4 regions of the Lentzea sp. NPDC037011 genome follow, and region 2 is predicted to be linked to each of the others. Evidence: riboswitches for the same ligand, from Rfam matches in the RefSeq annotation. Region 2 holds a riboswitch; each other region holds the start of a gene.
The links. A riboswitch is a leader RNA that binds a small molecule or an ion and turns the genes downstream of it on or off. The one in region 2 is predicted to bind cobalamin.
Positions count from the first base shown of each region.

Region 1: it holds a riboswitch for cobalamin, as region 2 does, so the genes downstream of both, ACZ7CH_RS06370 (ribonucleoside-diphosphate reductase subunit alpha) here and ACZ7CH_RS31015 (LPXTG cell wall anchor domain-containing protein) in region 2, are expected to answer to the same signal.
Region 3: it holds a riboswitch for cobalamin, as region 2 does, so the genes downstream of both, ACZ7CH_RS07195 (CbtB domain-containing protein) here and ACZ7CH_RS31015 (LPXTG cell wall anchor domain-containing protein) in region 2, are expected to answer to the same signal.
Region 4: it holds a riboswitch for cobalamin, as region 2 does, so the genes downstream of both, ACZ7CH_RS28790 (FecCD family ABC transporter permease) here and ACZ7CH_RS31015 (LPXTG cell wall anchor domain-containing protein) in region 2, are expected to answer to the same signal.

Region 1 is NZ_JBVJRT010000002.1:345,999-348,188, reverse strand. Features, by position in the region: gene ACZ7CH_RS06380 (LysE/ArgO family amino acid transporter) at 1-442, shown strand, start outside; gene ACZ7CH_RS06375 (hypothetical protein) at 408-575, opposite strand; cobalamin riboswitch at 639-848, shown strand; gene ACZ7CH_RS06370 (ribonucleoside-diphosphate reductase subunit alpha) at 952-2,190, shown strand, end outside.
Region 2 is NZ_JBVJRT010000011.1:144,441-146,630, forward strand. Features, by position in the region: gene ACZ7CH_RS31010 (FAD-dependent monooxygenase) at 1-650, shown strand, start outside; adenosylcobalamin-variant (AdoCbl-variant) riboswitch at 719-790, shown strand; gene ACZ7CH_RS31015 (LPXTG cell wall anchor domain-containing protein) at 839-2,086, shown strand; gene ACZ7CH_RS31020 (hypothetical protein) at 2,083-2,190, shown strand, end outside.
Region 3 is NZ_JBVJRT010000002.1:512,588-514,777, forward strand. Features, by position in the region: gene ACZ7CH_RS07185 (HAD family hydrolase) at 1-96, shown strand, start outside; gene ACZ7CH_RS07190 (CbtA family protein) at 93-842, opposite strand; gene ACZ7CH_RS07195 (CbtB domain-containing protein) at 859-1,047, opposite strand; cobalamin riboswitch at 1,080-1,254, opposite strand; gene ACZ7CH_RS07200 ((2Fe-2S)-binding protein) at 1,303-1,953, opposite strand; gene ACZ7CH_RS07205 (phosphoribosyl-ATP diphosphatase) at 2,060-2,190, shown strand, end outside.
Region 4 is NZ_JBVJRT010000010.1:81,391-83,580, reverse strand. Features, by position in the region: gene ACZ7CH_RS28795 (ABC transporter ATP-binding protein) at 1-163, opposite strand, end outside; gene ACZ7CH_RS28790 (FecCD family ABC transporter permease) at 163-1,185, opposite strand; cobalamin riboswitch at 1,221-1,363, opposite strand; gene ACZ7CH_RS28785 (YciI family protein) at 1,447-1,866, shown strand; gene ACZ7CH_RS28780 (3-isopropylmalate dehydrogenase) at 1,931-2,190, opposite strand, start outside.

The DNA of each region.
Region 1 (2,190 bases), on a different contig from region 2:
CGCGGTCCTGGTCGCCGTGGGCGTCGCCGGGTTCGGCGCGATCGTCACCCGGTGGCCGCAGGCGGTCACCGTCGCCGCGGTCGTGGGCGGGCTCTTCCTGCTGGGGTACGGGTTCCTGGCCGCGCGGCGCGCACTGCGCCCGCAGGCCCTGCACGCCGACACCGGCGCCCGGCACCGGCCCGTGCTCACCGCGATCGCGCTGACGTGGCTCAACCCGCACGTCTACCTCGACACCGTGCTGCTGCTCGGGTCGATCGCCGCCGGCCGCTGGCTCTTCGGCGTCGGCGCGGTGACGGCGAGCATCACCTGGTTCGCCGCGCTCGGGTTCGGCGCCCGGCTGCTCAGCCCGCTGTTCGCGAAGCCGCGCGCGTGGCGCGTGCTGGACGGCGTGATCGCCGCCGTGATGATCAGCCTCGGGGTCGCGCTGATCGCCGGGACGTGACCAGCGCGGCGACCGCGCAGCCGGCCAGCACGCCGCTCGTCACCGGCGCCGCGGCTCCCGCGAACAGCGACGCGGAGGCGAGCCCCGCACTGAGCAGAGCACCGTAGAAGACCCGCGGCCGAACCTCACCCACGCCGACCACCCTACCCAGGGGACACGCATGTTGGGTGGTGATCAAGGACCCACCACCACATGTAGTATCTGCCGCACTGGTGGTTCACCGGCCCGGACAACGGGCCGGTGAGGCAAGAGGGAACCCGGTGCGAGTCCGGGACTGCCCCGCAGCGGTGAGTGGGAACGAAAGCCGTCAACGAAGCACTGGGTCGCGAGACCTGGGAAGCGACGGCCGGTAGGCGCGAGTTCGACGCCCACGAGTCCGAAGACCTGCCACCGGGGTGCGCGCAAGCCTGCGCGCACGACACGGTGCCCCGAGGGAGGGCGGCTGTGTGCACCGGTGAACGGTGCGCGCATGCGCTTTTCCTCCTGGGCCCAGCTCGCGAGGAGAGAGCGTGCCCGACCGCCTTTCAGTGGTCATCGAGGAAGCCTGTGCCGATCTTCCGAACGCATCGGCCGAGGCGGTGCTGACCGAGACCAAGCGGAACCTGTACCACGGCATCACCGACGCCGAGCTCGCCCTGGCGCCGATCATGGCCGCCCGCGCGATGGTCGAGCAGGACCCGGACTACTCCTGCGTCAGCGCCCGCCTGCTGCTGGATCGGCTGCGCACCGAGGCGTGCGGCGTCCCGCTGTCGCACGCCGAGATGACCGAGCGCTACCCGTCGTACTTCGCCTCGTTCGTGCGGCACGGCGTCGACTGCGGCCAGCTCGACCCCCGGCTGACCTCGTTCGACCTGGCCCGCCTGGGATCGGCGCTGGACCCGTCCCGTGACCTCCGGTTCCAGTTCCTGGGCCTGCAAACCCTGTACGACCGCTACTTCCTGCACCGCGACGGCCGCCGCTACGAGCTGCCGCAGGCGTTCTTCATGCGCGTGGCCATGGGCCTCGCCCTGGAGGAGGACGACCCCGACGCCCGCGCGGTCGAGTTCTACGAGCTGCTGTCGTCGTTCGACTTCATGTGCTCGACACCGACGCTGTTCAACTCCGGGACGACCCGGCCGCAGCTGTCGTCGTGCTTCCTGACCACCGTGGCCGACGACCTCGGCGGCATCTTCCACGGCATCAGCAACAACGCGCTGCTCTCGAAGTTCGCGGGCGGCCTGGGCAACGACTGGACGCCGGTGCGCGGCATCGGCGCGCACATCAGGGGCACCAACGGCACGTCGCAGGGCGTGGTGCCGTTCCTGAAGATCGCGAACGACACGGCCGTGGCCGTGAACCAGTGCTTCGCACCGGACACCGGCGTCCACACCGCCGACGGCGTCAAGGCGATCAGGGACGTCGTGGCCGGCGACCTCGTGCTCGGGGTGAGCGGCACCTACCGCGAGGTCACCGACGTCATGCTCTACGACCAGGTCGACCCGATGGTCGAGGTGGAGGTCGAGCACTCCGCCGCACCCCTCAGGGTCACCGCCGGACACCCGTTGTACGCCGTCAGGGGCGTGCCGCTCGGCCAGGAGAACGCGCGGACGCTCAAGCAGCTCGCCGGCGACGAGGTGCGGCCGGAGTGGGTGGACGCCGGTCGGCTGGAGAAGGGTGACCTCGTCGCCAGGGTGGTTCCGCGGGAGGTCGTGCCCGTCGCCGGTTTCAGCGAGGACGATGCTCGTCTGTACGGCGTCCTGCTCGGTGGC
Region 2 (2,190 bases):
TCGTGGGCGCGGACGGGCTGCACTCGAACGTCCGGCGGCTCGTGTTCGGTCCCGAGGCGCAGTTCGTCCGCCACCTGGGCACGAACCTCGCCGTGTTCACCGCGCCGAACTTCCTGGGCCTCGACCACTGGCAGGTGTTCCAGCAGGGCGAGGTCGTCGGCGGCGGGGTCATGAGCGCCCGCGCCAACGCGGAGTGCCGGGTCTACATGGGGTTCTACGGCGAGGTGGACTTCGACCACCGCGACGTCGAGGCCCAGCGGCGGCTGGTGGCGGAGAAGTTCGCCGACGCCGGGTGGGAGTGGCAGACCGCGCTCAAGCACATGTGGGAGGCGCCGGACTTCCACTTCGACGCCATGGCGCAGGTCCGGATGCCGTCCTGGTCGCGCGGCGGCGTCGTGCTGCTCGGCGACGCCGGCTACTGCGGTTCGCCGTTGTCCGGTCAGGGCACGAGCTTGGCGCTCGTCGGTGCGTACGTGCTGGCCGGCGAGCTGAGCGTGAACCGCGAGACCGCGTTCCAGCGCTACGAGGAGCTGCTGCGCCCGTACGTGACGGCCAACCAGGACATGGCGCTGAAGAACCAGGCCAACGGCGGGCAGCCGACCGAGGAGTTCGCCGCGGTCGTGAGCTCCTTCCAGCTCCCCGGCCGCTGATGGCCCGGCTCACAGCCATTTGACTCGGGGTGATCCCTCCCGCACGATCGGGTGGACAACAGCATCCGCACGCCGCGGGGGAAGCCGGTGGAACTCCGGCGCTGACCCGCAACGGTGACAGTCCGAATGCCCGTGGCGCGCGGTGGCTCCATCGACCCGTCGAGGACAGCGGGGCAGGGGGAAGAGCAGTGATCCGGACATCCGCGCTGGCCGCAGTGGTAGCGGCCGCGCTCGTCGTGACACCGGCCGCTCAGGCGGCCGAGCCGCCGTCAGCGGGAACGTGGCTGGCCGGCCAGTTCGTCGGTGGCGACCACCTGGTGAAGGGGCCGGACCTCGTCGACCACGGCCTGACCGCGGACGGCGTCTACGGGCTCGCGGCCGCCGGTGTCGGCCGGTCGACGGCGGTGCGGGCCGCGGCGTGGCTCGCCGAACCCGAGCAGTTCCAGTACTTCGCGGGCGACGGCGAGGCAGAGTCCTACGTCGGTGGCCTGGTGAAGCTCGCGCTGGTCGCGCAGGCGCTGGGCACCGACCCGCACGCGTTCGCCGGTGCCGACCTGCTCGAACGCCTTGCGGCGCTGCGGGAGGAGTCCGGCCGCTACCGCGACCGCACCGACCCCGACTACGACCAGACCAACGCGTTCACGCAGGCGCTGGCGATCATCGTGCTGACCCGCGCCGACCAGCCGGTGGCGCAGCCGGTCGCGTTCCAGGTGTCCACGCAGTGCGCGGACGGCGGGTTCCCGATCTCGTTCGGGCAGCCGGTCTGCAAGTCCGATGTGGACGCGACGGCGATCGTGCTGCAGGCGTTGCAGGCGGCGGGGGAGCCGACGGCGTCCGCGCGGGCGCTGGACTGGCTGGTGGCGCAGCAGAAGGCGGACGGCGGGTTCCCGTCGGCGTTGCAGGGCTCGAACGCCAACAGCACCGGCCTCGCGGTCGGCGCGCTCGTCGAGGGTGGCCGGACGGCGGCCGCGGACCGGGCCGTGGCGTACCTGCGGTCGTTGCAGGTCGGCTGTGCCGGACCGGAGGCCGCTCGCGGCGCGATCGCCTACGACAGCACGGGTTTCGAGGTCTACGGCGCCGTGCGCGCGACCACCCAGGCGATGCTCGGCCTGGCCCGCAAGGGCCTCGCCGACGTGTCGTTCGCCGGTGCCACGCCCGGTGTGCCCGCGGTCGACTGCGCGACCCCGCCGACCACCACGCCCCCGTCGACCACCGCACAGCCGACCGTGCCGCCGACGACGACCGCTCCGGTGACCACCTCGTCGACGGCCACCCCGGTCGCTCCCGCGCCGGCCGGTCCGACGCCCCCGGCCACTCAGCGGCTCGCCGCGACCGGCCCCGAGGAGGCCGTCGCGCTGACCCTGCTCGGTTCCTCCGCGCTGCTCGCCGGCGCCGTGCTCGTCCTCGTGTCCCGTCGTCGGAAGGTTGGTGCGTGATGCGCCGCATCCTCGCTGTCCTCGCCTTGGTCGCGAGCTCGTTCGTCGTCGCACCCGCCTCCGCCGCGGACTGCGCGGGCGTGAAGGTCGTGGTGGACTTCACC
Region 3 (2,190 bases), on a different contig from region 2:
GTCGTGCCGTGTGACGTCGAGGTGCCGGCGGGGGAGCGGCGGGTGTTCCGCGACTCCCTCGTCGGCGTCGACCTCGAAGTGCTGCGCGCTCTTTAGAGAGCCGCGACGGGTGCCTTCGCCCGGCGTGTCGCCGGATCGACCAGCAGGCCGAACACCACGCCGAGACCGACGTGGAGCGTGGCCAGCTGGGCGAGTGAGCTGAGGCGGAACTGCCACAGCACGGCCACCGGCATGTCCGCCGGGATCGTGTCCGGCGGCGCGGGGAACGCCACCAGCACCACCGCCACCGCCGCCACGACCGCGAGCAGCACCGCGGTCACGCGGACCGGGTGCGGCTGCGCGGCCAGTGCCGAGGCGAGCCAGCTCGCTCCCCAGACGATCGCCAGACCGGCCACCACCACGCCCAGGTACAGCGCGGTGCGGTAGTTCACCGTGTCCGGGTCGCCCACCGCGGGCGGGTTCGCCGGGTACTTCAGCCACGGCAGCAGCGCCACCGCACCGAACACGGCGACTCCGAACGCGGTGCTGCGGGTGAACGGCGTGCGGTCGGCGAACCAGCGCTTCGACAGCGCGTAGGCCGTGGCGAACACCAGGCCGACGGCGATGCCGACGATCACCACGCCGAGCATGCCGCCCGCGATCTGGACGCCGCGGCTGACCAGCCCCTCCTCGCCGTGCGAGTGGGAGTGGCCGTCACCGGCGGGGGCGCGGGCCTCCTCGACCGCCAGTGCTGCGCGGATGGGGATCTCGGTGACCAGGAGCTGCACGAGCGCGGAGGCGGTACCGGCGATGGCGCCGGCCGCGAGTCCGCGCAGTGCGATCGACCTGTACGTGGTCGTCATCTGCGTGATCAGCGGATCAGTGGCAGGGAACGCCGAGGGCGTGGCGGCCGTCGTGGAAGAACTCGTGCAGCAGCTCCGAGCTCGCACCGAGAGCGAGGCCGTTCTCCTGCAGGACCAGGTAGGTGACGATCAGGCCGAACAGTGAGACGGCGAAGGCCCACTTGGGCACGCGGACGGCGGACAGGCTTGCTGCGGGGCTCGTCATGACGGGCTCCTCCATACCTCGTGGAAGGTGAAACTCCTTACGGCGCCGCAGCCGGTCTCCTGACTCCCGGATCAACGCTGCCCCCGCGTCTTCCCAGCCCCTCGCGGGACCAGTGACGTGCTCGGCGGGGATCGCTTCCCGGTCACAGTGGCGAGGACCGCGCCGGATTTCCACCGGCTTCCCGTCACTGCGGCGCGTGCACCGTAAGGTGAACGGCGGTTCACGCACAACCGGCCATAAGAGTTGTCGTCTTCATCACTTCACAAGAGGGCAGTCCCCGCACTTCCCACCTGCGGCAACGCGGTAGTAAAGGCAGCACGACCGGCGCAGGAACGCGACCTCGTCGGGCAGGGTGACGAATTCCCCGGCACCTTCGAACGGTGGCGCTGCCATGAGCCGGTTGCCGCGTTCCTCCGCTTCCTCCGCACTCAGCGCACCCGCTCGCACCACCATTTTCAGCGCGCCCGCGATGTTCGACATCGCGTTGCCCCACAGCAGACCGCGTGCCACGGGCACGACCGCGTGGACCGCCTCCACGACCGGTGCGAGCGCCTCCGCCGGGCGCGGGCCGAGCCGCGGGGTGTCGATGCGGACGCTCAGGCCGTTGCGGCGGTGGTGCTGCCACCACAGGTTCTCCGGGCGCACGTCGATCGGCAGGTCCGTCGCGGTGAGCGGGCTGAGCAGCCGCGCGGTGTAGCTGAGGAAGAACAGGCTGGCGGCGACGCGGGGCTCGGCGGCGTTGTAGCGGGCCGCGATCGCGTCGATGGTCTCCCTGAGGGCGGGGCCTTCGAGCAGTGCCGTCCCCGGCAGCCACGAGTCGTCCGGACGGCCCACGTCCAGCGCGAAGAACGGGTTGATGCCGCGCACCTGGCGCAGCGCTGCGAGGACTTCGGCGAACTCCGACACAGATTCACGCTACTGGGTGTCCATGCAGGACAGATCACGTCCACGGGCTGGAACAGAGGTGACCGCGGTGTGGACCACCCGTCCGGAGGTGGGAGGATGTGCCCCCGTGAAGACCTTCGACTCGCTGTTCGCCGAACTGACCGAACGAGCCCGCACCAAGCCGGAGGGTTCCGGCACCGTGGCTGCGCTTGAGGCCGGCGTCCATGCGCAGGGCAAGAAGGTCCTGGAGGAAGCGGG
Region 4 (2,190 bases), on a different contig from region 2:
GGACCGCGCCGGCGTCCGGTCGCAGCGCCCGGTAGACGCAGCGCAACGTCGTCGACTTGCCGCTGCCGTTCGGCCCGACGATGCCGACCACCTCGTCGCAGGCGTGCAGCGTGATGCCGGAGATGATGTTCCGCACGGTGACGTCGTGCACCTCGACGCGCATCAGCGGCCTCCGAAGACGTACGCCCTGCGGCGCATCAGGAAGATGAAGCACGGCACGCCCAGCGCGGCCGTGATGACGCCGAGCGGCAGCTCCTCGGGTGCGGCGAGCATCCGCGCGGCGACGTCCACCCACACCAGGAAGCTGGCACCGGCCAGCGGTGCGAGGGCCAGCACCTTGCGGTGGTCGGCGCCCACGACCATGCGCGTGAGGTGCGGCAGCATCAGCCCGACGAACCCGACGGCCCCGCTGACCGCCACCAGCACCCCGGTCATGGCCGCGGTGACGACGAAGAGGTGCGTGCGGAACCGGTTGACCGCCACCCCGAGCGTGGTCGCGGTCTCGTCGCCCATCGCCAGCGCGTTCAACGGCCGCGCCTTGGCCATCAGGTAGGCGATGCCCAGCGCGGTCACGACCGTGGCGACCGGCAACGACCTCCAGTCCGCCCCGCCGAGGCTGCCGAGCAGCCAGAACATCGCCGCCCGCGCCGCCTCCCCGTGCGGTGCCTGGAACACCAGCAGCATCGCCACGGCCGAGAACCCGTAGGCGAGCGCGGTGCCGGTCAGCACGAGCCGCAACGGCGTGAGCGCCCCGCTCGACCGCGCGGTGAGGTAGACGAGCGCGGTGGCACCGAGCCCGGTGAGGAACGCCCCCGTCGACAGCGCGTACACGCCGAGCCCGGACAGCACCCCCATCGTCGCGACCGCCGTGGCACCCACGCTCGCCCCCGAGGAGATGCCGAGCACGTACGGGTCGGCCAGCGCGTTGCGGACCATCGCCTGGATCGCGACGCCGACCGCGCTCAGCCCCGCGCCCACGACGGCGGCGAGCAGCACGCGCGGCAGCCGGATGTTCCAGACGATGTGGTACTGCCCGGCGAGGTGGGCGGGCACGGTGCCGCCGGTGACCGCCTGCCACAGCAGGTCGGCGGTGACGCCGAAGGGGACGGAGACGGGGCCGAGCGCGACGCCCGCCACGATGCTGATGACGAGCACGCCGACGAGCGCGCTGATCTTCCCGATCACATGTGCCCTTCCCGCAGTCCACGGCAGGAGTTGGAGTCCTATGTCTGCCGTGTGCGGGCATTCGGGCTCGTCCCCTGGCCGGGGACCTACCGTTGCGGGTCAGCGCCGGACTTCGACCGGTCTTCCCCCACGCACGACTTCGGGTGACCCTACCTGCGCAAACAGGAAGTTCGAAAATTTCTCCGCTGTGATGTCGATCCGGCGGGGTGCCCGTTCGACCTGTGGACGTCAGCGAGCAGGGCACAACGCAGGGAGACCACCGTGAAGTACATGCTGATCATGCGCGCCACCGACGAGGCCTACGCGAACATGGGCGAGCTCGACTTCGACAAGATGCTGGAGGTCGTGGGCGCGTTCAACGACGAGCTGATCCGGGCCGGGGTGCTGCTCGCCGCCGAGGGCCTCGCCGACCCGTCCGAGGGCGTCGTCGTCGACTTCTCCGCCGAACCGGCGATCGTGACGGACGGCCCGTACGGCGAGACCAAGGAGCTGTTCGGCGGCTTCTACCTGCTCAACGTGTCCTCGCTGCAGGAGGCGGTCGAGTGGGCGAAGCGGATGCCGATGGCCGGGCCCGGGTTCAAGACCGAGATCCGCCGCGTGCCGACGATCGACGAGTTCCCGCAGGACAACGAGTGGATCCAGAAGGAGCGCGCCTGGCGCGAGTCCACCGCCCAGCTGTGAATGTCACGCGGGGACCTTTCGTGCTCTACAAGAGTACGAAAGCTCCCCGCGTGCACTACAACCGTCAGCCCGTGCGGACGTTCGACGACACGAGGGCGGCCAGGCGGTCGCCGATCGCGTACGTCGCGCCCGGCGACTGGTGGTCGCGGGTCGCCAGGTCGAACGCCACGGACGCCTCGATCCGGCGCGACGCCTCGTGCTCGCCGAGGTGGTCGAGCAGCAGCGCGACCGACAGCACGGCGGCCGTCGGGTCGGCGATGCCCTGGCCCGCGATGTCCGGTGCCGAACCGTGGACCGGCTCGAACATCGACGGGTTGCGCCGCG